Regions from separate parts of the Lachnospira sp. CLA-JM-H23 genome, predicted to be linked through region 2. Evidence: predicted binding sites of a transcription regulator. Region 2 holds the regulator's gene; each other region holds the start of a gene.

Region 1 (11,169 bases), on a different contig from region 2:
TAATAACACCAAGTGCATGTGCAATAAACGCAACTTCAAGACTATGCTCGGACAAGTTCTCATTGCGTGTATTTCTCATAAGCCCCCATCTGTTGATATATTTCATTCTTGACAGCATTGCGTAAAAATAATTATTCTTCATATTCCATACATCTCCACGCTTCCATATATTTGTAATATTATAAGATATATTGTAAGTTTTTGCAAATTCCGTATAATTTTCCAAATAAATAAGGAAGATAATTAGGCTCAACGCCTTTTCATCTTCCTTATATATTTATTAATCTTAATAACTATTAATTGATGGCTCACACTAAACCGCCTGTCAATATTATAGCTATTATATACTAATTATTCTGATATCTTATTTAGCTGTAATGTAACCCTGAGCCTTAAGAAGTTCTGCACATAATACAGCTCCACCTGCTGCTCCTCTTAATGTATTATGTGAAAGACCTACAAACTTGTAATCAAATACACTGTCTTCTCTTAATCTGCCAAGTGAAATTCCCATTCCATGCTCATAATTAACATCAAGCTTAACCTGTGGACGGTCATCTTCTTCAAGATACTGGATAAACTGCTTTGGTGCTGATGGAAGATCAAGCTCCTGTGGTGCTCCCTTGAAGTTTCTCCATTTTTCGATAATCTGTTCCTTAGTAGGCTTCTTACCAAAGTTAACAAATACTGCCGCTGTATGTCCATCAAGAACTGGAACTCTTAAGCACTGGCAAGTAATAACTGGCTCAGCAGCAGGAACGATTTCACCATTCTCAACTGTACCAAGAATTCTAAGAGGTTCTTTTTCTGACTTTTCTTCTTCTCCACCGATATATGGAATTATATTTTCAACCATCTCTGGCCACTGTTCAAATGTCTTACCAGCTCCAGAAATAGCCTGATATGTAGTAGCTACAACAAGCTTTGGCTCGAATTCCTTAAGAGCTGCTAATGCTGGTGCATAACTCTGGATTGAGCAGTTAGGCTTTACAGCTATAAATCCTCTTGTAGTTCCAAGTCTCTTCTTCTGTGCCTCTATAACCTTAGTATGTTCTGGGTTAACCTCTGGAAGAATCATAGGAACATCTGGTGTCCAACGATTAGCACTATTGTTAGATACAACCGGAACTTCTGCCTTTGCATATCTTTCTTCTAATGCCTTAATCTCTGCTTTTGGCATATTAACTGCACAGAATACGAAATCAACCTTAGATACTATCTCATCAAAGTCTTTATCCATATCATATACAGGCATCTTCTTAACGAATTCTGGCATTGCTGTCTGCATCTTCCAGCGTCCCTCAACAGCATCTTCGTAAAGCTTTCCTGCTGAACGTCCACTTGCTGCAACTAACACTACATCAAACCAAGGATGATTTTCAAGTAATGTTATAAATCTCTGACCTACCATGCCTGTACCACCAAGGATACCAACTCTTAACTTCTCGCTCATTATAGTCCTCCAATTATTGTTATTCTAATTGCCTGAAAACAATTTGCGCGTTTTGTCTTTCTGTGACGTACATTTGTTTTTCATTGCTTTGACAATACTATCATAACTGTAATTATATTGCAAGGGCTTTTTAATGATAAATTGTATAAAAATCAATATTCAAATATATACCTGTCATATCCGTTAATTATAGTTGTGTTATTATACTGCTCCTCTCTTTGGAATTCCCTTGAATAATTCAAATGTACATGCCCGTGTATGAAATATTTGGGACTGTATTTGTCAAGTATATCAACAAATGCTTCAAACCCCTTATGTGGATTATCCTCACCATCACCAAGCCCTGCCGCCGGAGAATGTGTAAGCAGTATATCAATGCCTTTCTTTACCTTTATCTTAGGCCACATCATAGCAGCCCTTTTCTTCATCTGATTCTGTGTATACTGGTTAATACCCTTCTTGTATCTGATTGAACCGCCAAGTCCCATAATTCTTATTCCATTGTATACATATATCTTATCTTCTATACATATACAGCCTTCTGGCTCTTTATCTGCATAGCCATCATCGTGATTGCCTCGCACATATAATATAGGCACTTTAGAAAATGAAGCAAGAAATGACAGATAATCTGCTTTTAAATCTCCACAAGACAATATAAGGTCTATTCCTTCAAGCTTCTCTTTTTCAAAATAATCCCACAGGTACTTTGACTCAACATCAGCTAATACTAGTATCTTCATAACCTTTTAACTTTCCTCACTAATCGTTCACATCTATAATTCCCTGATTGATAACAAGCATTTTTGAATTATCATCAAGTTCTTCATATTCTGGTACTCTGCCAACAACATTATCAAGAAGCCAATCCATTTCAATAATCTCATCAGGATCAAGTTCTTCGTCTGGCTTATTGTGCACCTTTCCATCCTGATCCTTTAATTCACCCGTAAATGGCTTGAACTCACCTTTTACTATTGCTTCCCTTATAAGCGATGTAACCTTTTTCGTTTCATCAGGAACTGCACCGCCATATATTATGTCAATTGCACCAGCAGACATACCCCACCAGTAATTAAGTGCTGATACCTTATCTCCTTCTTCTTCCTTCTTCCACGAACCACTTAATATGCTCTGTATAAGCTTCTCGTAGAACACACCCCAGTGCCATACAGGCATTGCCAGATGCTTTACCATACCTGAGTCCGTTACATAAAGACCGAACTTTCTTGATGTCTTCTTAGGTGTTATCATATCCTGATCTGAAATACAGTTAATACCCTGTTCTGCAAATCTTGCTTCTATGTCATTGTCTTTAATGCCACTCCATTCAACATATACCTTAACATCAGGATTTACCGCCCTTGCCCCCATAGCAAAAGCATTAACATTAGCCATAACACCATACAACGGACAGCTTGCAACATAACCAATCTTGTCACTCTTTGCCATAACCCCAGCTATAACCCCCGTCAGATACTTAGCCTCATACATTCTTGCATAATAAGTTCTTATATACTTATGCGATATATTAAGCGAACAGTTAAGTATCTTAGCCTTTGGATGTGCTATTGCCTGTTTAAGACTTGCATACATCATAGATGGCGATGTTACAAATATAAGATCCGTATTATCATCAATAAGCCTCTGGATGGCATTATAATCATCTTCCTTTGGTCTTACATTAGTAATACTGACTGTTTCTATCTGGCTTCCAAAGGTTTCATCAATATACTGTCTTCCCAATTCGTGGGCATAACACCACTCAGATGTCTGTGGTGTATTCTCGTATATAAATCCAACCTTAAGCCTTTTATTAGCCTCTCCTCCTGACCTTGGGAGAAGATAACTTAATATATTCTTCTTGGCTGGCTGTGTTGTAACCGGATCCATTCTTAAATCTACTTCGCTGTTATCTGATAATAATTCAAATTCAGCCCAGGTCTTAGCTACATTTTTATCCATCTGCTCCGGTGTCATATGGCGTACTGTATCATATCCGTGAATATGAATAAATCTTAAAAAAGCATCTCCAACCGGATAATCAAATCTGTCACCGCCTCTTGATTCATAAGCTGTTCTAAAGTTAAGATAACTTGATACCAAATCCCTCTTGTCATCTTCATCCATTGGCTGTCCCGGAGTAATTCCAACAAGCTCCATAAATGTTATGAAGCTGCCCTCTTTGCTAAAATATATATCATTAATCTTGGTAGATTTATAAAAATCCATAAATTCATAATATATCTTAACATCAGGATTGTCAGACTTCCTAGGCACTTTACGGATAACCTGTGCATTTACCGTCACCGCATTAAAATATTTAAGAACACTAACTCTCTTGTTACCCTCAAGAACGTAGAATTTATTCATATATTCATATACTTTAACAGGGTCTCTTATTCCCTCATTAACCTGACTGTCACTAAGTGATGCCCATTTAGCTGAGAACTCACTTCCCCATTCAAGAATAGGCATCCAGTTATCTGCAAATGCATTAGTTCTGCCTGCTGTACATGTACCAACAACAAGCCTTAAAGGTATCTGGTCTATTCCAAGACTTACTTCTGAATCTATCTGTTCTTCATCCATCATACTTTCCATAACTGGAAGATATGGATATTTACCCTTATTGACACACGCATTATATTCTCTTTTTCCAAGCTTAAGAGCACTCATATAATCCTGTACTGACATATTAATCCTCCATTCTTACATTACAACACACTTGCAATAACCTTAGTAAGTGTCATTATATAGTTCTTGTCTGATTCATTCCATCGAAAACCTTTATTGAATGTATCATACGATGCAATTATATTATCTCCTGCCTGATTGGTAAAGTAACTATATATCATTCCACCGATATTACTTTGAATTGTTTCATCATACAGCTTCTTGTTAAATGACTCTATATTCGATGTGTACACAATTGTCATATAGTGGTTCTTATCAAACATTCCTAAGAATTCTTTAGTATTAACTATATCATTAATGTCTGGAAGCTTCACATAATTACCATAATATTCAATAAGCCTGCCAGTTGTTCCATTATATATCCTGATGCCATCAATCTCAAATGCTTTACAGGCTCTCTGTAATACATTATCAAGTACACTGCTTCCATTCTTTATAAGATTAATAGACATATCAGCAACTTCCTGTGCCAATGTTTCACCTTTTTTAATAGGTGCCATAGAAAATCCTTTTCTTCCCATATCATCAAGGAAATCACCGTGTTTCTGTGCATCATATATAATATATCTGTTCTTTCCTTTATTCTTGGCAATATAAAGGCATTTATCAGCCTTATTAAATAATGAGTCATAATCACTTCCATTGTCTGGATATTTACATACACCCATAGAAAGAGTAACATCACAGCTGTTCTCTCCCTGACCTAACTCTGCCCTTACTTTCTGCTTGATAAATGTAAGTATAGAACGCAGCTGGCTTTCCTTAGTTATCCAATTCGTAAATATAAAGAATTCATCTCCGCCAAATCTTCCAACAATACCTCTTCCATTAAGTGCACTGTTAATAATAGCGGCAACTTTTAATATAACTTTATCCCCATACAGATGCCCATATGTATCGTTGACATTTTTAAAATTATCTATATCTATCATAGCCATATAATGTATATCTTTATTAGTTGCAATTGAGTCCTGCACATATTCCTTGCAGGCTCTTTTATTAAGAAGCCCTGTAAAGAAATCCTTCCCCTCCTGTGTGGCATAATAACTGACCTCATTCTGCTTATCAATTGACTTGATAATCCCAATTACAACCCTGTCTCTGTTATTCTTATATGTAAGCTTACAATCAATGTTATATACAACAAGCTTGGACATATCTGTAATAAGCGGTCCTGTAATCTCACCATTAAACCCCTCATTAGCATTACGGACTTTATTAACAAAATCTGTAAAATCCTGCTTTTGTCTTGCATTATTTAGATATTCCATATACACCTTTTCGAATTTATCCAGTGTCATCTTGCATATTATCGTTGCCTTGAAGCTTCTGTATATATATAGGGAAAACATATCTGTTACGGTATCATAATCAAACATATAATCATTATACATTGACAAATATGTCCTGTATTTGTTCACATCATTATGAAGCCTTGTATATTTCTTCTCCATCATAAAAATGTTAACTACATTCATATCTATAACCGCCTCTTCATTAATGATATTCCCATGATTGGCAAGGCTCATATGAACAAGAAAATACTGTCCGTCACCACCTTTTATACACGTTATAATTCTCTGGGACTGACCTGATTCTTTCAGACTCTCACATACATTTTTAAATTCACCCACATAATCAGGATGTATCATCTCTGTGATAATAATATTAACAAGCTTTCCTGCATAATTATAAAAATAGTCATCTGCAAAAAGCACAAGATATGAAGAATTAAATGATGCCATACAATACATCATTGATGATTTGTTATTATAAATATCCTCTGATATTAACATATGTCCCCCATCCGTAAATTCCTATAAAACCACTGCACCCTATAGAAATCCACCTCTTTATACAACCTAAAACCATACAGCATATAAACCATACAATCCTGATATAAATATTGTATTAAATCCGCTAATATTATATTAGTAATTTTGCACTCTATTTATATGAATAATAGCACGTTTTTTATTACTTGTAAACTAATTGTGTATTTATTAACATACATTTCAATTACAATTTGCATATGCCTTTAGAGCGTCGTATTATAATTCTTGTTACCAATATAGACATATAAAATGTATAGAAATGAGGATTTTATGAATAATTTACCTAAAGACCCGGTTATGCTTCTTAGCTTTGTTAACATGCAGTTAAGGGATAATTACAGCTCACTCACAGAATTATGTAAGACTTATATGGTTGACGAGAGCAGTATCACAGACAAACTCACCGCTATCAATTATGTATACAATCCTAAGACTAACCAATTTGTATAATTATTAAAAAAGCTATATGAAGGCTATAACAAATGTCCGATTTATTCAAAACATTTATTACAACCTTACATATAGCTTTCTTTAAGTATATATATTAAATATACCGCTTTAAGTTACCTAATGAAGTAAATTATGATTTCATATCTTTAGCAACTAAAGTACCATTTTCACAATCTATAAGAATCTTGTCCCCTGTCGATACATCGCCGGCAAGTATAAGCTTAGCGGCAAGTGTCTCAACGCTCTTCTGGACATATCTCTTAAGAGGTCTTGCACCATACATTGGGTCAAAACCATGGTCAACGATATAATCTTTAGCTGTATCAGATAATACAACCTTAAGTTCCTTATCTTCGAGTCTTCTGTTGACATCATTAATAAGAAGGTTAATAATACTTCCTATATTATCCTTATTAAGAGGTTTGAACATAATAATCTCATCAAGACGGTTCAGGAATTCTGGTCTGAAGCTGTTACGCAGATCTCCCATAACAAGTTCCTCAACCCCCTCTTTAATATTACCATTCTCATCAATTCCATCAAGAAGGTAGGTTGAACCGATATTACTTGTAAGAATTATGATCGTATTCTTAAAATCTACTGTCCTACCTTGTGAATCTGTTATACGTCCATCATCGAGAACCTGAAGAAGCACATTAAATACATCAGGGTGGGCTTTTTCAACCTCATCAAACAATACTACTGAATATGGTTTCCTGCGGACTGCCTCTGTAAGCTGTCCACCTTCATCATATCCTACATATCCTGGAGGAGCTCCGATAAGTCTGGATACTGAATATTTCTCCATATACTCCGACATATCAAGCCTTATTATATTATTCTCATCATCAAACAGACTCTCTGCAAGTGTCTTTGCAAGCTCTGTCTTACCTACACCAGTTGGTCCTAAGAATAAGAATGAGCCAATTGGCTTGCTTGGATCTTTAATACCAGCTTTAGACCTGATAATAGCTTCTGTAACCTTGGTTACAGCCTCGTCCTGTCCAACAACTCTCTTATGAAGAGTTTCATCAAGATTAAGTGTCTTCTGCCTTTCTGACTCACTTAACTTGGCCACTGGAATACCTGTCCATCTTGATATAATCTTAGCTATTTCTTCTTCTGTTACATTCTCGTGTACTAAAGAATCATCGCTTCCATCTTTCTTGGCCTTGGCTTCTGCTTCTTCAATCTGCTTTTCTATCTGTGGCAGCCTGCCATACTGAAGCTCTGCTGCTTTCTCAAGATTGTATTCTCTCTTTGCCTGTGCAATCTGGTTATTAACATTTTCAAGTTCTTCTTTTAACTTGCTGATATTATCAACCTTTGTCTTGTCAGAATCCCATTTAGCCTTCTGTATGCCAAATTCTTCCTTAAGTTCTGATAACTCTTTTCTTAAAGCTTCAAGTCTTTCCTTACTAAGATTATCAGTTTCCTTCTTTAAGGCTGCCTCCTCAATTTCAAGCTGCATAATCTTACGCTGCATTTCATCAAGTTCTGCCGGCATTGAATCAAGTTCTGTCTTAATCATTGCACACGCTTCATCTACAAGATCAATTGCCTTATCTGGAAGAAATCTGTCTGTTATATATCTGTCTGATAACACAGCCGCACTTACCAAAGCACCATCATTAATCTTAACACCGTGGAATACTTCGTATCTGTCCTTAAGCCCCCTTAATATAGATATTGTATCTTCAACTGTTGGCTCATCAACCATTACAGGCTGGAAACGACGTTCAAGTGCTGGGTCTTTTTCAATATACTGTCTGTGTTCATCAAGTGTTGTCGCACCTATACAATGCAGCTCACCTCTTGCGAGCATTGGTTTAAGCATATTACCAGCATCCATAGAACCCTCTGTCTTACCAGCACCTACAATTGTGTGAATTTCATCGATAAATAATATAATCTGGCCTTCTGACTTTTTAACCTCATCAAGCACAGCTTTTAATCTTTCCTCAAATTCACCTCTGTATTTAGCACCAGCCACAAGTGCACCCATATCAAGAGCAAATAACTTCTTGTCTTTAAGGCTCTCTGGCACATCACCTTTTACAATTCTTTGTGCAAGCCCTTCAACAACTGCTGTCTTACCTACACCTGGTTCACCGATAAGAACCGGATTGTTCTTAGTCTTTCTTGAAAGAATTCTTATTACATTCCTTATTTCCTGATCTCGTCCGATTACTGGATCAAGCTTGCCGTCGGCTGCTCTTTGCACCAGATCCGTAGCGTACTTATTGAGTGTATCGTAAGTTGCCTCTGGATTGTCTGATGTAACTGTCTGGTTGCCTCTTACAGTAGCAAGTACTGAAAGAAAGCTCTCCCTGTTAATTCCATATGTCTTAAAGAGCTGCTTTATTGCTCTGTTAGGTGCTGCTATAAGTGCAAGCATCAAATGCTCAACTGACACATAAGAGTCGCCCATTCTCTTGGCTTCATCTTCTGCATTGACAAGTACCTTATTAAGGTCATTGCTTATATATAACTTAACATCACCTGATACCTTATTCTTCTGATTAAGAAGTTGTTCAATATTCTTTAAGAAAATATCTTTATCAATATTCATCTTCTCTATAAGGTTAGCTATAAGACTATCTTCAATAGTCATAAGGCTATAAAGAAAATGTTCCTGATCAATCTCCTGATTACCATAATCATAAGCTATCTTCTCGCAGTTATTAATCGCTTCGATTGATTTCTGTGTAAACTTCTGAATGTTCATACAATTCACCTCTTTCTTAACCCCAATTATTGTTCCCTTGGAAATAAAGATTATCAGATAACACTTTAAAGACCAATTGTAATTCTTTGAACAATTTTTCATTACTTTTCTTCTAAAATGCTCTTTTCTCATTTCCTATTACAGGTTATATCACTTGTTGTTAGCACTGTCAACAGGTGAGTGCTAATTATTTTATAAAAAATATATAAACCCTGCGTTTTTTATAACGCAGGGTCTTTTACTCCATTAGCCTCAAATGCCTTAGCTCTGTCTATACACGTTCCACACACGCCGCAAGGCTTATCTGCTCCTTCATAACAGCTCCATGTATATTCATAAGGGACTTTTAAATCAAGTCCGATTTTTACAACTTGTGATTTTGTCTTATTAATAAATGGAGCTTCTATCTTTAACTGCTTACCACTTCCAAGATATATCGCTTCATTCATTGCCTTGTTAAATTCATCACTACAATCAGGATATGCACTTCCTACCGCGTCATCACTGTGTGCCCCATAATATATAACCTCACACCCTTTAGAAAGTGCTATGCTTGCCGCACTTGAAAGGAACAAGCCATTGCGAAACGGAACATAAGTTGACACAGGACTTCCGTTAGTCTTTTTAATCTGTTCTGCATAAGACTCCTCTGGTATCTCTTTATCAGAATGTGCAAGCAATGAACAATCACTATACTGGAATATCTTTTCAAGATCCAATGATATATGCTCAACACCATAATATTCAGTTACCTTATCAGCTGACTCAATTTCCTTTGTGTGCCTTTGTCCATAATATATTGACAGTGCCACAACATTTTCCGCACCATACTTATCGACTGCTATTCCAAGGCACGTTGTACTATCAACGCCACCACTGCATAAAACCATTGCTTTCATTAGAAAACCTCCCTCTTAATGTCTGTGTATATGTTTTTGTGTTGGTCTTTTTTATTCCTCTTGCTGTCATACAGCTGTGACAGCCCTCTATGAATACAGCAACATCTTCTGAACCTGTTACTTTGCATATTACATCTGCTATGTCTGAACCTATACGTTCCTGTAACTGCAATCTCTTTCCTACCATATCAGCTATTCTAGCTATCTTGCTAAGACCTATAACCCTGCCTTTAGGAACATATGCTACTGTCACTTTCATATCGTACATAAGTGCAATATGATGTTCGCAATAGCTGAATATATCTATATCTTTTACAACTACCATATCACCGTATCTTGATGTGCCCTCGTCATCCACATCTTCTGCAAATGTCTTATCAAACATATCCGCTATTTCATCATTAGAATACTTCATTCCTTCAAAGACTTCTTCATACATTCTTGCAACTCTGTCAGGTGTTTCTTTCAGTCCTTCTCTGTCCGGATCATCTCCTAATGCCTCAAGAATTCCTCTTATATGAAATCTTATAGCTTCTGAATCTATTTGTTTCAATTTATACTCCTTTCTTATCTGGCGACCAGATGAATTTGTGGAGCTGGAGCTGTACTCTTGCCCCATTAATCAAATTATCCTTCATAAAATCCACGATTGTTACAGGTTCAATCTTTCCAAATACAGGACTAAAATATACATAGCATTTTTCTGTAAGATTATATTGTCTTATTATTTCTAATGCTCTCTTTAAATCTTCTTCACTGCTTACAACAAATTTAACAGTGTCCTGACTTTGAAGGTTGTTAAAATTATCAAGCTTCATATATTGTTCCATATTGCTTCCAGCAAGCTTGTAATCTGCTGTCATTGATAATCTTTCCATTTCATCGTTAACCTTATCATAAATATCGTTTATGACCTGACCATTCATAGCTGTAGTAAGGTTATCCTTAACATTTTCTCTTACCTTATTAATATCAATGCTTCCATTGGTTTCTATCTCAACATTTCTGCCACTAATCAGAAGCTGTGCTATAAGCTTGTCTATCCCTGCCTGAATAAGCGGTTCTCCACCTGTAAGTGTAACATTGTCAATCTTAACATCTTCCACT
Region 2 (11,169 bases):
GTTATTGAAACCCTGTAATATACAGAGCCGTCTTTTTTATTGGTCTTGTAAACACCTTTAGCCAAGTTGTGGTTCTCCTTTAACGTATCTTGATTATTATGCTATCATATATTAGTGATATGTTAATTTGATTTTATAATAAATACATTGCTATCTTAATAATATTGTATATATTACTGTCAGCCGGAAATTGTCTAATATTTATCAATCCTATAAATTATATGATAAAATTAGTAATAATTCAATATACCTATTGTTTTTCGTATCATTCCTGTTGTATAATGGTTTCTGTTTAAAGCATTTTTAACAGGAATCCGGTTAGTGATGATAAAGCTGTTCCATTTACCAGATGTTGTTCTGGCAGGTACATATGTATGTGGGAGACGGTTATGCATCAGATTGACTGTGATTCACCCCAATAAAATAAGAAGGTGGAATAAGAGATGAGTTTATTTTACAGAAGTACAAGGGATGATAGTGTAAGAGTAACAGCCTCACAGGCTATATTAAAGGGACTTGCTCCAGATGGTGGATTATTCGTACCAGAATCTATTCCTTCATTAGATAAGAGCTTAGAAGAACTTTCAAAGATGTCTTATAAGGAAGTTGCTTATGAAGTTATGAAGCTTATGCTTGATGACTTTACAGAAGAAGAGTTAAAGAACTGTATTGACAAAGCTTATGATTCTAAGTTTGATACTGAAGAGATTGCACCATTAGTTAAGGCAGAGGGTGCATATTTCTTAGAATTATTCCATGGTGCAACTATTGCATTTAAGGATATGGCTTTATCTATATTACCACACTTACTTACAACATCAGCTAAGAAGAATGATGTTAAAAATGAAATAGTAATACTTACAGCAACATCAGGAGATACAGGTAAAGCAGCTCTTGCAGGTTTTGCAGATGTTCCAGGAACAAGAATTGTTGTATTCTATCCTAAGAACGGTGTAAGCCCTATTCAGGAAAAGCAGATGGTTACACAGAAGGGTGCTAATACTCACGTAATTGGAATTAAGGGTAACTTTGATGATGCACAGACAGGTGTTAAGAATATATTTGGTGATAAGGAACTTGAAAAGGTTATGAACAATGCCGGCTTCCAGTTCTCATCAGCTAACTCAATCAATATAGGACGTCTTGTTCCACAGATTGTATACTATGTATATGCATATGCAAGACTTCTTGCTAACGGAGAAATCAAGGCAGGTGAAAAGATTAATGCAGTAGTTCCTACAGGTAACTTTGGTAATATCCTTGCTGCATTTTATGCTAAGAATATGGGACTTCCTATTAATAAGCTTATATGTGCTTCTAATGAGAATAAGGTGTTATACGATTTCTTTACAACGGGTGAGTATGACAGAAACAGAGATTTCGTTCTTACAACATCACCATCTATGGATATTCTTATCTCAAGCAACCTTGAAAGACTTATCTATAGAATAGCAGGCAACAGTGCTGAGAAGAACAGCGAGCTTATGGCTTCACTTAAAGAAACAGGTAAGTATGAGATTACTGCTGATATGAAAGCACAGCTTTCAGATTTCTATGGCAACTATGCTACAGAGGCGGAAGATGCTGCTACTATAAAGGATTTATATGAAACTTGTGGATATGTTATAGATACACATACAGCAGTAGCTGCTACAGTTTATAACAAGTACAAGGCAGACACTAAGGACGAAACTAAGACAGTTATAGCTTCAACAGCAAGCCCATACAAGTTTACAAGAAGCGTAATGGAAGCAATCGACCCTAAGTATGCTTCAATGGGTGACTTTGAACTTGTAGATAAGTTAAGCGAACTTGCTAAAGTAAAAGTTCCTAACGCTATCGAAGAAATCAGAACAGCTCCAGTCCTCCACAACACAGTATGTGAAGTAAGCGAGATGACCAATGAAGTAAAGAAATTCTTAGGAATATAATCTAATCCTAAGTAATTTCTATTAAGAATAATTTTAACCTCAATAAAACTGCTGTGTAAATCAGGCAAAGCCCCAGATTTACACAGCAGTTTTTTATGTAATAGGAAATTCTGATAGAATTATCGCACACGGATGTGCGATGGAGCGAATACGCAACAGGACGTTGCGTCTGAGCGTTTGCGTCCCTCATAACCACAACAAAAGGAAAGTCTTAGAAATACCCAATCAGCTTTCTGGTGCCCGAAGCCCCACCCCCTTCTCCAAACACTTAATAAAGTTTATAATTTATTTATACAAAAAATTAAATTAATTGTTGACATCACCCTTGCAAAGTGATACCTTAATTATGTTGATATTAGCACTCCTAATTATTGAGTGCTAACAACAAAGAAAAGGAGGTATGTCATGGGGCTTGATGAACAGCTTGATGAGCGTAAAGTAAAGATACTTAAAGCAATCATTAAGAACTACTTAGAAACAGGCGAGCCAGTTGGTTCAAGAACGATATCTAAGTTCACAGACATGAAGCTTAGTTCCGCGACAATAAGGAATGAGATGGCAGACCTGGAAGAGCTTGGGTATATAGTTCAGCCACATACATCAGCAGGAAGAATTCCTACAGATAAAGGCTACAGATTATATGTAGACGATATGATGTCTGAGAAAGAACAGAACATAACCAACAGAGAGAACGAGGTTGCTGTTAAAGAACAGGAATTAAGTTCAATGAAGGATATGTTAGGTGAGAAGGTTGAAAAGGTAGAAGAGCTTCTTCAGAATGTTGCCAAGGTTCTTGCCAAAGATACTAATTATGCAACTATGGTAACGACACCTAAGGTAACAGGCAATAAGCTTAAGTTCGTTCAGTTATCACAGCTTGAAGCCAATAAGATATTAGCCGTAATAGTTATGGAAGGCAATCTTATAAGGAATAAGGTGATAACAGTAAGCGAGGATTTGTCACAGGAGAATTTGTTAAAGCTTAACATTCTTATTAATACAACACTTACAGGGCTTACTCTTGAACAGATGAATTTGAGCATTGTTTCAAAGATGGAAAATCAGGCAGGAGAACATATTAATCTTGTCAAAGAAGTTCTTGATGCGATTGTTGATACAATAAGCAGCGCAGATGATTTAAAGATATATACAAGCGGTGCAACCAACATATTCAAGTATCCAGAACTTAGTGATTCAACCAAAGCCAGTGAGCTTATATATGCCTTGGAGGAAAAGCAGAGCCTGTCAGATCTTGTTGTTGATGATGACAATAGTGTTGATGAACAGGATAGTAGTTCCAACAATGGTATTCAGGTATATATAGGAAATGAAACACCGATTGAATCTATGAAAGACTGTAGCGTTGTAACAGCAACATATGAATTACAGGATGGAATGAAGGGTACAATTGGTATTATTGGTCCAAAGCGTATGGATTATGAAAAGGTTGTGGAAACCTTGAAGAATATGAGGACGCAGTTGGATGATGTATTCAAGAAATCATAGAAAGGTGAGGAGATAAGGTGTCTAAGAAAGATAATAACATTAATAATGTTGATGAAGCAGATGTTAATATTAATGATACAGATGTTACATCAGATACAGATAAAGACGCTGATACTGTAGAAGCTCAGGGCTCGTCTGACGCAGATGTGAAGGCAGAGAAATCTGACAACGCAAGTGATGCGCAAGGAGCGGAGGAAACAGTTGATATAAATAATAAAAAGGACCAGAAGGACGCTGTGATTGAGGATTTACAAGATCGTTTGAAGCGTCAGATGGCTGAGTTTGACAACTACAGAAAGCGTACTGACAAAGAAAAGTCAGCAATGTTCGAGATGGGAGCTTCGGATGTAGTAAAGAAACTTCTTCCGATAGTAGATAATTTTGAACGCGGCTTTAAGTCAGTGACAGAGGAAGAGTTACAAACACCATTTGCCAAAGGTATGGATATGGTTTACAAGCAGACAATTAAGATGCTTGAAGACTTACAGGTTAAGCCAATCGAGGCAGTTGGTTCAGAGTTTAATCCTGAATTTCATAATGCAGTTATGCACGTGGAAGATGACTCTCAGGGCGAGAATATTATCGTTGAAGAGTTCGAGAAGGGTTACACATATAGAGATGTGGTTATCCGCCACAGTATGGTAAAGGTTGCTAACTAATACATCAGAATATTTAGTTGATGTATAATGGTATGAGCTTTTACCAGAAGTAAAGTATGTGGGTAGTTGTGATATAGAAAGAATTCGTTTACAGGCTTAGGGCTTATCAGAACAATACACACACTTGTAACAAATAGAATTGATATTATTAAACAGTATGTCTATATAAGACATAGAAAGGAAGATAATTATGAGCAAGATTATTGGTATAGATTTAGGTACAACTAATTCATGCGTAGCTGTTATGGAAGGTGGTAAGCCAGTTGTTATTACTAACACAGAAGGTATCAGAACTACTCCATCAATAGTTGCATTTACAAAGAACGGAGAAAGATTAGTAGGTGATCCTGCTAAGCGTCAGGCAGTTACTAATGCTGATAAGACAATTTCTTCAATCAAGAGACATATGGGTACAGATTACAAGGTTGATATTGATGGTAAGAAGTACACACCACAGGAAATATCAGCTATGATTCTTCAGAAGTTAAAGGCTGATGCTGAGAGCTATCTTGGTGAGACAGTTTCAGAAGCTGTTATCACAGTTCCAGCTTACTTCAATGATGCACAGAGACAGGCAACTAAGGATGCTGGTAAGATTGCAGGTCTTGATGTTAAGAGAATTATCAACGAGCCTACAGCTGCTGCTTTAGCTTATGGTCTTGATAATGAACACGAGCAGAAGATTATGGTATATGACCTTGGTGGTGGTACATTCGATGTATCTATCATTGAAATCGGTGATGGTGTAATCGAAGTTCTTGCTACTGCTGGTAACAACAGACTTGGTGGTGATGATTTTGATAATGCTATTACACAGTATATGTTAGATGACTTCAAGGCTAAGGAAGGCGTAGATCTTTCTACAGATACAATGGCACTTCAGAGATTAAAGGTTGCTGCTGAGCAGGCTAAGAAGGAATTATCAAGTGCTATGCAGACTAACATCAACCTTCCATACATCACAGCAACAGCAGAAGGTCCAAAGCATTTTGATATGACACTTACAAGAGCTAAGTTCGATGAACTTACACACGACTTAGTAGAAAAGACAGCTGAGCCAGTTAAGAACGCACTTTCAGATGCAGGTCTTACAGCTTCAGAACTTTCAAAGGTATTATTAGTTGGTGGTTCTACAAGAATTCCAGCTGTACAGGATAAAGTAAAGCAGTTAACAGGTCACGAACCTAACAAGTCACTTAACCCAGATGAATGTGTTGCTATCGGTGCTTCTATTCAGGGTGGTAAGCTTGCTGGTGATGCCGGTGCTGGTGATATCCTTCTTCTTGATGTAACACCACTTTCACTTTCAATTGAGACAATGGGTGGTATTGCTACAAGACTTATCGAGAGAAATACAACTATTCCTACAAAGAAGAGCCAGATATTCTCCACAGCTGCTGATAACCAGACAGCCGTTGATATCAACGTAGTACAGGGTGAAAGACAGTTTGCCAAGGATAACAAGTCACTTGGACAGTTCAGACTTGATGGTATACCTCCAGCAAGAAGAGGCGTTCCACAGATTGAAGTTACATTTGATATCGATGCTAATGGTATCGTTAATGTATCTGCTAAGGATCTTGGAACAGGCAAGGAGCAGCATATTACAATAACAGCTGGTTCTAATATGTCTGATGAAGATATCGATAAGGCTGTTAAGGAAGCTGCTGAGTTCGAAGCTCAGGATAAGAAGCGTAAGGAAGCTATCGAAGTTCGTAACGAAGCTGACTCTATGGTATTCCAGACACAGAAGGCTCTTGATGAAGCTGGCGACAAGCTTGATGCTAACGACAAGGCAAATGTTGAGGCAGACCTTAACGCACTTAAGTCACTTGTTGAATCAACAGATGCTGAGAATATGACAGATGCTCAGGTTGATGAGATTAAGGCAGCTAAAGAAAAGCTTATGACATCAGCACAGAACCTCTTTGCTAAGATGTATGAAGCAACTCAGGGTGCAGGCACAGCCGGTGCTGGTCCTGATATGGGAGCTGGCGCAGGTGCTGATAATGCACAGGGAAGCGCACCTTATGGTGATGATGTTGTAGATGGTGACTACAAGGAAGTATAATTAAGTAATATATATGATGTGGTCTATGATTATTGAAGGTTATAATATCAGAGTTAATGTAATTAACAATGATTAATTATGGAGTTATATAAAGACTTCTTAAGACTTGACAATTATAGATGAAATCAGAAAGGAAGTCAGGACTCGTATCAGGGTACCTGACTCCTTTCGGGTATAGAAAGGCGGAACCTATATGGCAGAAAAGAGAGATTATTATGAGGTCCTTGGTGTGCCTAAGGACGCAGATGATGCAGCAATTAAAAGAGCATATAGACAGTTAGCTAAGAAGTATCACCCTGATATGAATCCGGGAGATAAAGAGGCTGAGGCTAAGTTTAAGGAAGCATCAGAAGCATATGCAGTTCTTAGTGATGCAGATAAGAGAAGACAGTATGACCAGTTCGGACACGCAGCATTTGAAGGCGGTGCAGGTGGAGCTGGCGGTGGCGGCTTTGATTTTGACTTCGGTGATATGGGCGATATATTTGGTGATATATTCGGTGGTATGTTCGGAGGCGGTTCAAGCAGCAGACGTAACAGCAACGGACCAAGACGTGGTGCAGATATAAGAGTTAATGTAAGAATTACATTTGCTGAGTCAGTTACAGGAACTAAGAAGAAGATAGATGTAACACTTAAGGATGAATGTTCTAAGTGTCACGGAACAGGTGCAAAGCCGGGAACAAGTCCTGAAACTTGTAAGAAATGTGGCGGACGTGGACAGGTAACAGTAACACAGCAGTCATTCCTTGGAATGATGAGAAGCGTACAGCCTTGCCCAGATTGTCACGGAACAGGTAAGATTGTTAAAGAAAAGTGTCCAGACTGCTATGGAACAGGTTATATAAGCAGCAAGAAGACAATTGAAGTTAATATACCTGCTGGTATTGATAATGGACAGTGTGTCCGTATTCAGGGCAAGGGCGAGCCAGGTACTAATGGTGGTCCAAGAGGAGATTTATTAGTAGCTGTAATGATATCAGCAGATCCAGCATTTGAGAGAGATGGATATAACATTTTCTCAGATGTTGTAATAAGCTATCCTACAGCAGTTCTTGGCGGAGAAGTCAAGGTAAAGACTGTTGATGGTGAAGTTATATATGAAGTTAAGCCGGGAACAGCTTCTGGCACAAGAGTAAGGCTCAGAGGTAAAGGTATGCCAACATTAAGAAATCCTCAGACAAGAGGAGATCATTATATTACACTTATTGTTGATATTCCTACAAAGCTTAATAATGAACAGAAAGAAGCACTTATGGAATATGATAAGACACTTACAGGAGAGGAACACAAACATCCAAAGAAGAAGGGCTTCTTTAAATAAATGCATAAAGTTCTTATAAAAATACAAACGAAATATATCATTTCATTGTTGTTTTTAAAGAATTATGATATAATCAAAGACACTGAGAAGTATCAGTCGAATAATTAAAAGAAAGGGGCTATTATTATAATGAGTAATATAGCAGATAAGTTTGAAGAACTTGGAGTAATTCCAGTAGTAGTATTGAATGATACAAAGGACGCACTTCCATTAGCTAAGGCATTAGTAGAAGGTGGTCTTCCATGTGCAGAAGTTACATTCCGTACAGAAGCAGCAGAGGAATCTATCCGTCTTATGCACGAAGCATATCCAGATATGGTACTTGCAGCAGGTACAGTACTTACAACAGAGCAGGTTGACAGAGCTGTAGCAGCTGGTGCTTCAGTTATCGTAAGCCCAGGTTTTGATCCAGAAATCGTTGATTACTGTATCTCTAAGAATATTCCTGTAATGCCAGGTATCGTAACACCATCTGAACTTGCTCAGGCAGTTAAGAGAGGTCTTACAAGAGTTAAATTCTTCCCAGCTACAGCAGCAGGCGGAATTAAGATGATTAAGGCTATGTGTGCAGCTTACACAACAGTAAGAATTATGCCTACAGGTGGTATCAATACATCTAACCTTGAAGAATTCTTATCTTGCGATAAGATCTTCTGCTGTGGTGGTTCTTGGATGGTTAAGGGTGACTTAATCAAGGCTGGAGAATTCGATAAGATTAAGGATATGACAGCTGAGGCAGTTGCTTTAGTTAAGGAAATCCGTTCTAAGTAATTAGTTCAGGCTACATAATTCAGATTATCGCTAAGATGACAATTGAATAATATTATTTAAAAGGGCTTCATATATCTGTGTGACAGGTATATGAAGCCCTTTTGCTCATAATATTAATAAATATTTATTGATAATTAGTTATCTACAGTAACATCAGAATTAAAGGTTTCTTTATTGACAAGGCCTTCCTGATTAGCAACGATAGTTGTACATACAGCATCACCAGTGATATTAACGGCTGTTCTTAACATATCAAGAATTCGGTCAATACCCATAATAAGGGCAATACCTTCTGTTGGAACACCTACGCTCTGGAATACCATTGCAAGTGTTATAAGACCTACAGATGGCACACCACTTGTTCCGATTGAAGCAAGTGTAGCTGTTATAATTACTGTAACAAGGTCAGATGGAGAAAGTGTAATTCCAAATATCTGTGCTACGAATATTACGGCAACACCCTGCATAATTGATGTACCGTCCATATTAACGGTAGCACCAAGTGGTATTGTGAAAGATGATATTTTCTTGCTTACACCAAGCTTTTTATCAAGTGTGTTGATTGAAAGCGGAATTGTTGCATTTGATGTAGCTGTTGTAAATGCGAAGTTCATAACTGGGAAGAACTTCTTTAGAAACTTAAATGGATTAAGTCTTGTAAAGAGAAATAAAAGTAACTGGTATACTACGAAGCACTGGATAGCAAGTGCGAGTATTACGCAGCCCATATATTTAAGCATTGGAACAAATGCGTCAAAACCAATATTAGCAAATGTTCTTGCGATAAGGCAGAATACACCGATAGGAGCTGCCTTCATAACTGCCATAGTCATTTCCATCATAAGGTCATTGAACTGACTGAAAAAGTTAGCTACAGTTGATGCCTTATTACCCATTTTCGCTAAAAGAATACCTACGAATAATGCAAATACGATAATTGGGAGCATATCAGCAGTTGCAAGTGATTCAACAGGATTCTTAGGTATTATGTTAAGAAGTGTTTGTGTAAGCGGTTGTTTCTCAGTGATAGTTACACTGCTTGTAGATACATTTTCAATTGTAACGCCAATACCGGGATTGATGAGCATAGCAACTGATAATGCAACTGATACAGCAACAGCAGTAGTAAGAAGATAGAAAAGAATAGTTTTAATACCTACTTTACCAAGTGTCTTAGTATCACCGATAGCCATACTTCCGCATATAAGTGAGCAGAATACAAGTGGAACTACAAGCATCTGCATAAGGCGGATAAAACCTTGTCCAATTACATAGAGGACACCCTCAACGATAACTGAATCACGGATATAGCCTGCTGGCATAAAATAGTGGATTAAAACACCACTTATTGCACCGGCTATAAGTGCTATGAATATCTTAGTAGAAAGCCCCATAGGCTTTTTTGTGTTTTTTAAAGATTTTTCCATTCTTTAGCAGCCTCCTGATAAATTAATATATTCTTTAAGCGCATCTTTCCAGTTCTTAGGCTGTTCAATGTGTTCAAGTCTTAACATCATATTATCAAGAACTGAATATACTGGTTTATTATTGTTGGCAGGAACAAGTTTTAACTTGTCTGTTGCATTGGCATATTCAAGAATAGTCCTGGCATATTCAAGACGGCTGCAAGAGCCCTGACATACAGCATGGTATATTCCAAGACACTCATTTTTAATGAAATATTCAATAATTCTGGCTAGCTCAGAAGCGCTTGTAGGACACGCATATTCATATTCAGATACAGTGAGTTCATTTACAGAAGGATCTTTAACTGCTGAAAGTACAGTGTTAAGGAAATCCTGTCCTATTCCATATACCCAGCTGCTTCTTAGTATCACATAACGCGAACAGAAAGACTGTATATAAGCTTCGCCGGCAAGCTTACTTTTACCATATATATTTCTAGGATTAGGTGTATCAAATTCATTATAAGAATGATCCTCTGTACCAGAGAATATATCATCTGTAGATATGTGAATTAGCTTTGCACCGATAGACTGTGCCATAACAGCAAGGTTTCGTGTTCCTACAGCATTTACTGCAAATGCTTTGTCAGGATTAGTTTCGCAGCCTGCAACATCACTGTAACCAACGCAGTTGATAATGATATCAGGACGATTAACTCTTGCATAATTGTTGACAGCTTCAAGGTCTGTAACATCGACTTCGTCAACATCAGTAGGGAATATTTCATACTCACGGCAGTCTAAGAGAGCAGAAAGTGCAGTACCAACGTGGCCTTTGGCACCGGTAATCCATATTTTTTCCATATAACCTCCATTCCAGCACTAACGCTTTCGCATAGTGCATTAAATATAATTTGTAATTTAGCTGCATATAATATATGTTAAAGAATAAGTGGGACAGCTTATATTATAATATGTTTATATGCAAACAATTAATTATACAATAAACTTGGTATTTGGCAAGTATTTTAAAAATGAAAATTATGCCATAAGATTTTATCAAGTTATAAATAATTGCTGGTTATAAAAATTATATAAATAGATTACAATATTGGCAAGGTATGGTACAATATATAAGAATATTGATTTTATTGATTAGATGAGGTTATCAGATGAGTTTTGACGTTAAAAAGAAGATAGAAGAATTGAATAAATCAGACATAATAAGTGGCAGTAATGCAAGATATGATATTGTCCTTGAAGAAGAATTAAAAGATCTTAATTCAGCAGGTATTATATTAAGACATAAGAAATCAGGAGCGAGGGTTGTCGTTATATCTAATGATGATAATAATAAGGTATTTTCAATAGGTTTTAAGACACCACCTTTTAACGATACAGGAATGCAGCATATAATTGAACATTCAACATTGTGTGGTTCAAGAAAATATCCTGTTAAAGATCCATTTGTTGAATTGTGCAAGGGTTCACTTAATACATT
Region 3 (11,169 bases), on a different contig from region 2:
AATACTGACATATCAATATCAGCCATAAGGACATAACTGCCATCACTATTCTTAGAGGCTTCCAACAAATCCTTTGAGGTTCTTATCTCTATAGCCGATGTGTCATTATCTGCTGCGTAACACACAGCATTTTCTGGCTGATATACTGCCAGTACGCCTATTACTGCTGCAAGAACTGTAATTAACATTTTCCAATTCTTCTTTATTGTGCCTGTTATCATATATATCCTCATTTCTACGCACATTTTGGCTTATATAACGCTTGTATCAAGTGCGCCGTGACACTTACGCCTATCATTATATTAGGCTGCCACAAAATGCAGCAGCCCAGAATACAATTTACTTATTACTTAATGTTATACTTCTTCTCAAACTCATCAACCGGTATTGGTTTAGAGAAATAATATCCCTGATACATATCACACCCCATCTCTACTAACATATAGAGCTGTTTTTTTGTTTCAACACCTTCTGTTATAACTTTCATTCCAAGCTTTCCAGCAAGTGTTATTATACTTTCAAGAATATCAAGCCCTTTCGCCTCATTTTCTGAGGCTCTTAAGAAGCCCATATCAATCTTTAATACATCTGCACTTATGTCCTTTAACATATTAAGTGATGAGTATCCACTTCCAAAATCATCAATCTCTATATTAAATCCGTAGTTCTGCAAAAGCCTGATTATACCCATATTCTTGTCAAAATCGGACATTAATGTTGTTTCTGTAATCTCTATATTAAGATTAACAGGGTCAATGTCATATTTATCAACAAGCCCGACAAATGTTTCGTATACATCCACAAGATAGAAATCCTTAGTCGATATATTAACCGATATGTGATACTGGTCTTTTCCCTCTTTCTTCCATTCTCCAAGCTTCTTAGCTGCTTTATCCCACATATATCTGTCAAGCTTATATATAAAGCCTGTCTTTTCAAGAACATCAATAAATATTGCCGGAGATAACAGTCCTCTTTCAGGGTGCTGCCAACGCACAAGTGCTTCTGCTCCGTATAAATTACCGCTAGAGTCTACCTGTGGCTGTAAGTACATTTCAAACTCATTATTACTTATTGCCCTCTCGAATTCTCCTATAATTCTTCTTTCTTCAATAGAGCTTTCAAAAAGTCTTTCTGTATAATAAGCTATATTGCTCTTATATTCATTCTTAATAGTTTCACTTGCAAGATTAGCCTTATCACACATAATACTTACAGGCTCTTCCAAATCACTTATATCATAAACACCTGTAAAAATGTGCAGATGAAATGAACTATCTTTAAAATAATCCTGCATCCTGTGAATTATAGATAATATCATATCAACACTGAAACTCTTCTTAGGAATAAGCATAGCAAAACGGTCACTGTTAATTCTTGCTGCTATGACATCATCACTGGCATATTCTTTCATTATCTCTGCCTGCTTTACAAGAACTTCGTTACCTTTTTCTATTCCAAATAATTCATTAACGAACTTAAAGTCCCTTATATTACTGCATAACATACAATATGGCACATCTGCATTTCTATGAAGGATCTTGTATGTTTCTACATAGAACTGATCCTTGTTATAAAGTCCCGTAAGCCTGTCGTGGGTTGCTTTATACTTTTCTTTCTCAAGTGACTGTATGTCTTCTGTCTTATCATTAAATATAAAATAATCGCATACAAAATTATTCTTATCATCAAATATTCTCTTATATACAACCTCATAATATTTCTTAATATCGTGAAAAGATACTGTTGTTTCAGTCTTCATCGTATCTTTTCTGTCACTTCCACGCTCATTAAGCCATTCTGAATATTTTCTCTCAACATCAATATATTCTGTTCCAATATTATAAATATTCTTTAATATGTCATTACAGTATATACATCTTCCTCTGTTATCAAAGCACACAATTCCACTATTCATATCTTTAATAATAAGGGACAGCGTATTCTCTATAAGCTCATTAGGTATATATCTTAACGTGAAATAGTATATAAGCATACACATAATTCCGTATGCCGGCATAGACACATCATATATTGACTGTGACCTTATTGTCACAATGTCAAGAATAAATCCAATCAGAAGTGCTATAAATATTATCTCGTATCTGAAACTGTAGAACTTAGACGAGTTCGCTATCATAAACATAAAGGATAAAAGCAATAATAAGATAACAAGATAATTATATATAAAATGTGCCTTATAAAAGAAATTGGTCTTCACAAATTCTGTTACAATCTCATAATCATTAATCTCTGTTATAGTAAATATCTGATGATTCCATACATTGGCAATAAGCATAACGCTGTCTATTGCTGAAAAGGCAATCATTGCCTCTTTAATAATCTTAACTCCATGAAACAATCCTGTATAATATTGTGTGTAGTACATAAGAAGAATAAGAATCCAGTCAAAGCATATCAATGTAAGGCTCTTGCAAAACGTTGTGATAGTTATTCCTGGAACATATATATACACAAGAAATACTATGCCACAAAATGCTGCAACAGCTTCATATATAAATACTATCTTTGCCAGTCTGCCTTTCTTATTCATTGCTTTATATGAACATATTCCCATAAGAATAATCTCAATAGCAATTAACAATCCATACATTATTCTCATCTGTAATCTGCACTTCCTCACCGTCAGTATAAATATACCTCTTCACTACCATTATTATACATTTATATGCTTTAATTTGTAAATATAAAATCACATAAAATTATATTTCATATAGTCATTTATATATGTGTTTCTTTTCTTCTCATCAACACATTAGTTCCTGACATTATAAGCATACCAGCAGCGTTGAACGCTAATACAAGTATTGCCGCTGTCATTCCTATTCTGTCAGCAAGGAAACCTACTATCTGTGGTGTAACAATTCCGCCTAACGCAGCAATAGCCAGGAATAATGACATTCCTGTTGTTGAACCTTTAATTATATTGCCAACACTTGATACTGTTGTTGGATATATTCCCGCAAAGAAGAAGCCAAGTCCTGCAATAGCTACAGTAATAACTGCAAGATTATGGGTTGCTGTAAGTAATATAAAGAATACTGTTGTAGCAACGCAGTATCCAGATATAAGCTTATTCTTATCAACCTTTGATGATATCTTAGCTGTGAGAAGTCTTCCAAGCATAACCATTATCCAGGTAACCGATACAAGGTTGGTTGCATATGTACTGCTCATTATATCCATACTCTTAAAATATGTTACAAACCATCCATTTACGCAATTCTCAAGTCCAAGATATAAGAATAATAAAAAGCCCATTATATAAAAAATACTATTTTTATAAAACGGCTTTGCATTGCTGTCAGAAGCATTTTCTTTAGCCTTCTTAGACTCTAGCGGCCAATTATAGTCTATTCTCATCCACACATATAATATAACTGATAATGTTGAACCTATAATTATTGTATATGCAGCTGCTCTCCAGCCCAGACCAAAGGTTGTGTAAAGCGAAGTAATGAATGGAGCAATCAATGCACCTGCCGCAAATGTCATATGTAAAAGGTTAAGTGCGGCTGGTCTGCCGTTAGAATTATCATTAACAACTGCATTATTGATTATGCTTACTGAGCCTCTGCCTATTCCAATAAGTATAAATGCTGCATATATAACCGGCACTGGTGGAAGAAATGTTATAACAAGCAGCATTACTGGTATAAATGCTGAAAATATAACAATTGTTGCTTTTCTTCCTATTCGTGAAGCCATCGGCGGATTGACAAAGCTCGCAAGAAGATTGCCTATTGCAAATGCCGATAAAAAACCTCCTGCTACGCTGTAATTAATTCCTGCTTCTTCTATAATATATGGAAGTATTGCTCCAACTAACAATACCATTGCTCCATTTACAAAAAATGAGAAGTAGCACGGAAATAATAATCTGAATTGTGATTTTGCTTTAGTATCCATATTTTCTCCATTCTATTTTGTATTAAACTTCTTTTAACCACTATTAGCTGCTATGAGTCTTTCTTATTTCTAGTAAACTATCTGATTCATCCTAATTCTATCTAACTTTTCTTAAGCAGCTTTCTATAGGTCATATCAATGGCAAATGCACCAAGCGGTGCTGTTATTATTATTGCTAATACTGCTACTGTAAGCACTGTATTGCCACACGCAAGTCCCATTGATAATGGAACTCCGCCTATCGCCGCCTGAACGGTTGCCTTAGGTGTGTATGCAAGCATACAGAATGCCCTTTCTTTCAGCTTCAACTTAGTTCCTGCCATACACAAAGCGACTCCTGCCATTCTGAAAATTAACGGTCCTAATATAATACCTGTAAATAACATTCCAAGCAGTCCCGGCAGCTTTACCTTGCGGCATACCCAGCCTGCAGACATTCCAATTAACATTATCAGCGCTATACTTTTTAACATAACAATCCTCTTTTCTAAATAAATATTAGCGCAAAAAGAGCTGATAGCTCCTGCACTTTGCAGAAGTCATCAGCTTTATAATCAAGCGGTTATGAACGAAAAATTTGGCTATTTCTATCTCGTTCCTGGGAGAACCTCATTCCCAGTAATATTTCATCAACTTGTTAAGTATACAATATTGTTGGAATACTGTCAATATTCGTAGTAATATATAGGCTTTGAAAGGTAAATTTATTCTATAGTCTGCCCATTTTTTAAAACTGGCAGATGAAAATTGTAAATATTTATTATATGATGATGTCGGGGGCAAAAGCCCACGACTTTGATACCTACGAATTGTTCCGTGCTACGCACTCCCACAATTCTCCCCAATATTCAAAATCAGAACTTTGCAAATATGTTAGTACTATTCTTAAGATTCTGGGCAATACCCTTGTTTTCTATCATTTTATTGCTGATATTGACTATATCCTCAACAAGATCCTGTGTGCTTATAGCCGCATTATTAACTCCAGCAGCACCATCATCAACTACTGTTGTTATCGTATTGATGGAATGAGCTATTTCATCCATATTTTTCTTCAGGACATCTGTTTTCTCAACGAATTCATCCATTGCATTCTCTATATATGAAGCATTTTCTTTATATTTCACGCCGCCATCAACAAATGTCTGAAATTCAGGAAGAATAGTCTGCTGAAGATACGAAACCAGATTATTAGCATTATCCGATAGATTATTAACAGCAGCAACAACAACCGAGTTAATACTTTGTATCTTGTTGGCAGTTTCACGGCTTGAATCTGCTAACTGACGAATCTCATCTGCCACTACTGCAAAGCCCTTACCCGCTTCACCTGCTCTGGCAGCTTCTATTGAAGCATTGAGTGCTAACAGATTCGTCTGGCTTGATATATTAAGAATATCATTCGTAAGGTTATTTACCTGGTCAACGCTCTTACTATCTTCTATTGCCTTATTAAGAACATCTAATATATTCCCAACCTTTTCACCTGTCTGAACCATATTATATCTTGCATCACTCTCTATTTTTTCTGCATTTGCCTTCATTTCCTTTGAGAACTGATTAATATCATCTGACTTTATCGCTATAATCTCGACATCTTTTAGTATATTATCAGCATTATCATTAATAGTATTAACAGAAAGCCCTACATCCTGCATAGTTGCAGATAATTCCTCTGTCATAGCAGATAAATCAGAAGCACTGTCATTGGATTTGACAACACTGCCATCAACCTCAGCAACAACATTTTCCATATAGTTAGTATTCTCTATAATCAGCTTTAGTATTTCCTGCAGCTTATCCATAAAAAGATTGATACCGTTACCAAGGTCTGCTATCTCGTCATTAGATATGACTCTTACGCGCTTTGTCAGATCTCCTTCTCCATTATCGATTCCATCAATAATATCCCTGATATCTTTATTGGTTGCAATAATTGGTTTGATAACATACTTCATAACACAGTATATTGCTACAATAATTAATATAACGCTTATAATAATAACTATACCATTACTGACAAGTGAGCTTATATACACACTTGCAAGCCTTTCCCTTGCCTCAGAAGCTGTATCATTGGCATGTGTGCTTAGCACCTCAATATCCTTCTGGATTGCTGTGCTGCTATCACTTACGACTCCGTTAGCAATAGCATATGCTTCCTCATTCTTGCCTAAAGCACTGTATGCCATAATGTTTCCAAGTTCATATTTCATATTATTATAATTACTTACTAATGAATTATATGTATCCATATCATCATTCTGGACATATTTCTTATATTCGTCCAGCTTTTTCTCTAATTCTTCCTGATTATCATTAATCTCACCTACCACTGATATCATAGTATTAAGATCTGTTGCAATAATATGTGATAATCCAAGTGTATGAATAACCTGTATATCATTCTTTATTTCACCAAGATCTGAAACACTCATCATACAATTATCTGTTATATCAGCGGCATTAGAGTTAACAGTTCTTATATTGTTTATAGCCATAACATTACATATTATTGTTAAAGCACCTAGTATAAATACCGGCAATAATATCAGTGTCTTCAGGCTCGTCCTTTTTTTATTATTCATGCTTGTCCTCCAATCTTTTTCACATACAGTAAATCAACTTTGATCATCTTACTGCTACTTAACAGCAGAAGCTGTAATTTCATTAACTAATGTATCCATAACTTCCTGATCTGATAAACCACCGTTATTACCACTAAGTACGGTATTAGCAAACTTCTTACAGGCATCCCAGTAGCTGTTTCCTACTCTTTGCAATGTTCCATACTGGGACTGTGCAATGATTGCCTGTATTGCAGCCACTTTTTTGATTTCTTCTGATTCTGCTGCCTTACTGTTAGATGGTCCCTGATTTTTCTCTTTAAACCTAAGTTCCTGATTCTGCTGATTAGTCAGCCAGTCAGCAAGCCTGCATGCCCATTCTTTATTCTTTGAATAAGAATTCACTCCCATCATCTTATAGCCTGTAAATGAAGACATCTGAACTTCCTTTCCCGCAACTGTATATGTTGGCAGCTTACAGGCACCATAATTCTCTCCCCAGGCTTCCTTTACATTCATAACATCCCATACACCACTTATTCCTGCTATAACATCACCACTTTTAATGTGTTCAGCTATATCTCCGTTAGGCATACTTACAAACCCTGGATTAGCTGCTATACTATTGAGAGCCTGTTTTATAGCTGCTCCAGTTATATCACCTGTCTGCGAATTCCAGTTACATTCATTAGTTATACCATCTGGTTTAATAGAAAGACTAAGTCCTGTATTTCCGAAAAATGTATAAAGATACCATCCTGAATCAAACTCCATAGCAACTTTTTTATTGTTAGCTGCTGCAATTGACAACATTTTATCTAATGACTTAACATCGTCTTCTGAAAAATATTCTTTATTATAATACATAAAATATCCATTATCTGCTGTCATAGGATAGCCGTATAATGTATCATTCAGAGTCGCTGCTTCGACTGACTCCTTTACATTAGCTGCTGCTATTTCATCTGCATTGGGTACCTCTGTCAGAACTCCGCCAGCCGTTAATGATATAATCTGATCATCTGGAAATGAAAACACATCTGCACCATTGTGTACATCTGTAAGCATAACATCACGAACCTGTGAATCTGCCTGGATTTCAACCGTTATATCAAACTCTGCTTCATCTTTATATTGTTCCTTAAAGCTGTCTAGCATTTTGTTCATGACATCCAGACCATCCTTTTCTGTCCACACCTTTAAAGAGACAACTTTATCTGTACCACCTGATAACTCCTCTCTGTTGCCACCTGTTATACCTGCATTACCACATCCAGATAAGACAATAGAAGATATCAAGCCAACAATGCACAATTTCCTTGTTATTCTTTTGTTCATATTAATATACCCCTTTTGTATAAATTTACGTTCTTAATATACCGATTAGAATCTAATAATAAATGTAAAATCGAAATCACAATCCAATTTCCTTTAGATTACTTCACACGAATTTGACAAATCATAATAGAAATTTAATTAACGTACTAATATATTATATATGTTTTAGTATTTATAACAGTATTTGTCAATCATTTTACCTGTTGACAAGCTTATCCTGTACTGTCTTTTCAGTACTTTTGAAAATAGCAGGAATTGAAATAATTATAAACTATTTATAAATTATTAGCACTCGCCTATTGACAGTGCTAATAATTAGGTATATAACATAACCAGAACAAAGGAAAGGGAGTTAAGAAATAGTAATTAAGATAACACCATTCCAGATGTTCCAAAGAAACAAGGTAATAGTTCAGATGAATATGTAATCCTGGGGATTGGTTATTTATATATCCAATCTGAATGAACGAAAGGTTCAGCCGAACAAATAGTTTATTAAAAAAGGAGCGATGACTTATGTTAATGCCTAGTATTTTTGGAGAGAATTTATTTAATGATGATTGGATGAACTTCGGATTTCCTGAAGTTGAAAAAGCTTTGTATGGTAAACACGCCAGCCACGAAATGAAGACTGATGTCAGAGAAACCGATTCCGGCTATGAAGTTGATATTGATTTACCTGGCTTTAAGAAAGACGAAATCAATATACAGCTTGATAATGGATACCTTTCAATCAGTGCCGCTAAGGGTCTTGATAAGGACGAGCAGGACAAGGAAGGCAAGTATATCAGAAAGGAACGTTATGCCGGCTCTATGAGCAGAAGCTTCTACGTTGGTAATGCAATTACTCAGGACGACATAAAGGCTAAATATGAAAGTGGTATTTTAAGACTTTCTGTACCAAAGAAAGCTGCTGAGGAAATTGAAAGTGCTAAGAGGATTGCTATTGAGGGATAATCCGTACAGAAATGTGTGAATTGGACTAATTGATAGTGCACTTAGCATCTGTGACTGCTGTTGCTAATGTAGTCCTTAGCCAAGATATGAGTTGTAATTGAATAATTAAGAAATGCCAGTAACTAAGGTTGAACTTAGAGACTGGCATTTTTTATATTTTGCCATAACAAGATATCCATTATCCCACTCAACTACTTTCGTATATCTCTCCAATTTATCAGAAATGATAAAACGAACTCTTTGATTATTAAATTCAAAAATTGTACACACAGAACACCTAAAACGGAATATAATGGTGTGAACACGCTATTTTATAGGAGTTTGAGATGTTCGAGAATTGCGGGAATTGCATAGCAATGAAGCAATCCGGTTACATCAGCGAGTAGCAAAATTTACTTTTGACACTCTCATCATTTATATTGTATCATTAGATTTAATGATGCCGGTGTCAAAAATCCACGGCTTTAACGCCTACGGATTGTTCCGTGCTACGCACTATTATATTTAATTTTAGCAGAATCAGTATTGTGAAAATGGAGGGCAGTATGGCTATTGTTGTTGCTGAAAAAATAATTGAAATGGTTTTTATAATGCTTTGCGGAATAGTTCTATATAAAACTGGTCTGATTGATTATAAGACTGTTCCAAGGCTGTCAAACATTCTTCTTATGCTGGTTTCACCTCTTATGATATTCCAATCTTACCAGATGGACTTTGATGGACATCTTATGTGGGGGCTTGGTCTTACACTCATTGCAGCTTTAACAACATTTACAGTTATTATAATATTAACAAATATACTAACCAGAAATACTGAATATAGCAAAAACGGTATAAGTATAAGTTCTGATTATAACCTGCAAAAAAACAGAATTCCAGTTGAGAAAATTGCCCTTATATATTCAAATAGTGGTTTTATAGGACTACCTCTTATCAATGGCGTCATTGGCCAGGAAGGGGTTTTCTATATGACAGCTTACCTTACTGTATTCAATCTGTTATTATGGACACACGGCGTTATAGTCATGGGTGGAGCAGGTGACTTAAAAACTATATGCAGGAATCTTTGCACACCAACCATTATAGCCATATTCGCTGGTGTTATATGCTTCGTTACTGGCATAAAAATACCTGCTGTTATAGATAATCCTATTCAATACATAGCCAATATGAATACGCCACTTGCTATGCTTATAGCTGGTTCTAATCTTGCACAGAGCAATATTGTAAGCAGCCTCAAGAGCCTGCGTATGTACTATCTTTGTGCTCTTAAGCTCATCATATTTCCTGTAATCGGTATGATTATTCTTTATATTTTCAACTTCCAGAGCTTTGATTTTAATGTACCGTTTACCGTATTCATAGGAATGGCCTGCCCTGCCGGAGCATCTGCTATTATGTTTGCAGAAAGATATAACAAGGATTCACTTTACGCGACAGAAATATTCGTGCTTACAACTATATTGTCACTCATTACAATACCTTTGTTGTCAATATTTGCGATAAAGCTGTTTGGTCTGTAAGTGAATTATGAAGCCTGTCTGTAAAGTCTATCTATGAAGCACGTCTGTAAAGCCTGTCTATAAGGTATGTCTGTGAAGTCTTTTTATGAAGTCTTAGAACTACTTACTGGAATAATGATTTTGGCAAATACTTATGTATGCAGCACTTGCTCTTGACTGTCTCCTTGCAGTATCAGACTTTGACTTAACCTGTTTTAAACTTGGATATACACCCTTTTCCACTCTCTCAGATTTAACACCTATTTTCTTATAAATACATGCTCTAATAGTTTCTTGTGGATTATCAGGATGATATTAATGCAGATATTATCTGTAAAAAATTTGGCTTTTCCCAGTCTCACTTTTCAAGATTGTTCAAGCAGAATACAGGGGAATTATCTCTTTGAGAACTAGAATTATCGTTTTGATATCCTAAAAAGCCCATAAATAGGGGATTTATATCTGGTAGTGTTACATATCTGTTGTATGCGTAGCACTACCCACAGATTTCCAGAACTGCTCATTACTTTATTGAAGAAAGAATATTATTCCATCTCAATGCCAATGTTATTAAATGTGTCGACTTCTAAATCCGCAAGTATCATATTAACTCTAATATATCAACCATCCGCAACAAATGCTTACACCGCCGTAATACTAGCATTTTTAATTTTAGTCTCTGATAGGTTTTCATTCCACCTGACTGTACATTCTGTTTCATAATGATATTTTATAAAATCAATTTGAGCTTTGACCCGCACTTTTGCCCCTTCCTTATTAAGGCTTAGAAGCTCAGATGATATCCATTTAAACTTTGCCTCTTCATCAGATGGCCACTCATAGCCAGCGATAAAATCACAGCTATATAAGCACTT

The links. The regulator HrcA, encoded in region 2, represses chaperone genes, less so after heat shock. The targets are predictions, from matches to a motif close to TGTTAGCACTCNNNNNNNNNGAGTGCTAACA.
Region 1: the regulator HrcA is predicted to act here: its motif matches at 9,322-9,352, upstream of clpB (ATP-dependent chaperone ClpB).
Region 3: the regulator HrcA is predicted to act here: its motif matches at 8,119-8,149, upstream of WMO42_RS13040 (Hsp20/alpha crystallin family protein).

What each region holds. Positions count from the first base shown of each region.
Region 1 is NZ_JBBMET010000009.1:103,788-114,956, forward strand. Features, by position in the region: gene yfbR (5'-deoxynucleotidase) at 1-142, opposite strand, end outside; gene asd (aspartate-semialdehyde dehydrogenase) at 365-1,453, opposite strand; gene WMO42_RS11930 (metallophosphoesterase) at 1,606-2,196, opposite strand; gene WMO42_RS11935 (BMP family ABC transporter substrate-binding protein) at 2,216-4,150, opposite strand; gene WMO42_RS11940 (GGDEF domain-containing protein) at 4,171-5,946, opposite strand; gene WMO42_RS11945 (DUF4250 domain-containing protein) at 6,256-6,435, shown strand; gene clpB (ATP-dependent chaperone ClpB) at 6,566-9,163, opposite strand; gene queC (7-cyano-7-deazaguanine synthase QueC) at 9,385-10,062, opposite strand; gene folE (GTP cyclohydrolase I FolE) at 10,028-10,615, opposite strand; gene WMO42_RS11965 (radical SAM protein) at 10,617-11,169, opposite strand, start outside.
Region 2 is NZ_JBBMET010000005.1:163,966-175,134, forward strand. Features, by position in the region: gene WMO42_RS08165 (hypothetical protein) at 1-65, opposite strand, end outside; gene thrC (threonine synthase) at 444-1,931, shown strand; gene hrcA (heat-inducible transcriptional repressor HrcA) at 2,337-3,437, shown strand; gene grpE (nucleotide exchange factor GrpE) at 3,455-4,096, shown strand; gene dnaK (molecular chaperone DnaK) at 4,287-6,167, shown strand; gene dnaJ (molecular chaperone DnaJ) at 6,361-7,491, shown strand; gene WMO42_RS08195 (bifunctional 4-hydroxy-2-oxoglutarate aldolase/2-dehydro-3-deoxy-phosphogluconate aldolase) at 7,621-8,262, shown strand; gene WMO42_RS08200 (dicarboxylate/amino acid:cation symporter) at 8,397-9,689, opposite strand; gene rfbD (dTDP-4-dehydrorhamnose reductase) at 9,693-10,532, opposite strand; gene WMO42_RS08210 (insulinase family protein) at 10,841-11,169, shown strand, end outside.
Region 3 is NZ_JBBMET010000011.1:18,474-29,642, reverse strand. Features, by position in the region: gene WMO42_RS13070 (hypothetical protein) at 1-221, opposite strand, end outside; gene WMO42_RS13065 (EAL domain-containing protein) at 347-2,623, opposite strand; gene WMO42_RS13060 (MFS transporter) at 2,743-3,930, opposite strand; partial or broken gene WMO42_RS13055 (sodium:proton antiporter) at 4,032-4,301, opposite strand; fluoride riboswitch at 4,457-4,556, opposite strand; gene WMO42_RS13050 (methyl-accepting chemotaxis protein) at 4,785-6,518, opposite strand; gene WMO42_RS13045 (extracellular solute-binding protein) at 6,573-7,835, opposite strand; gene WMO42_RS13040 (Hsp20/alpha crystallin family protein) at 8,352-8,792, shown strand; gene WMO42_RS13035 (AEC family transporter) at 9,338-10,315, shown strand.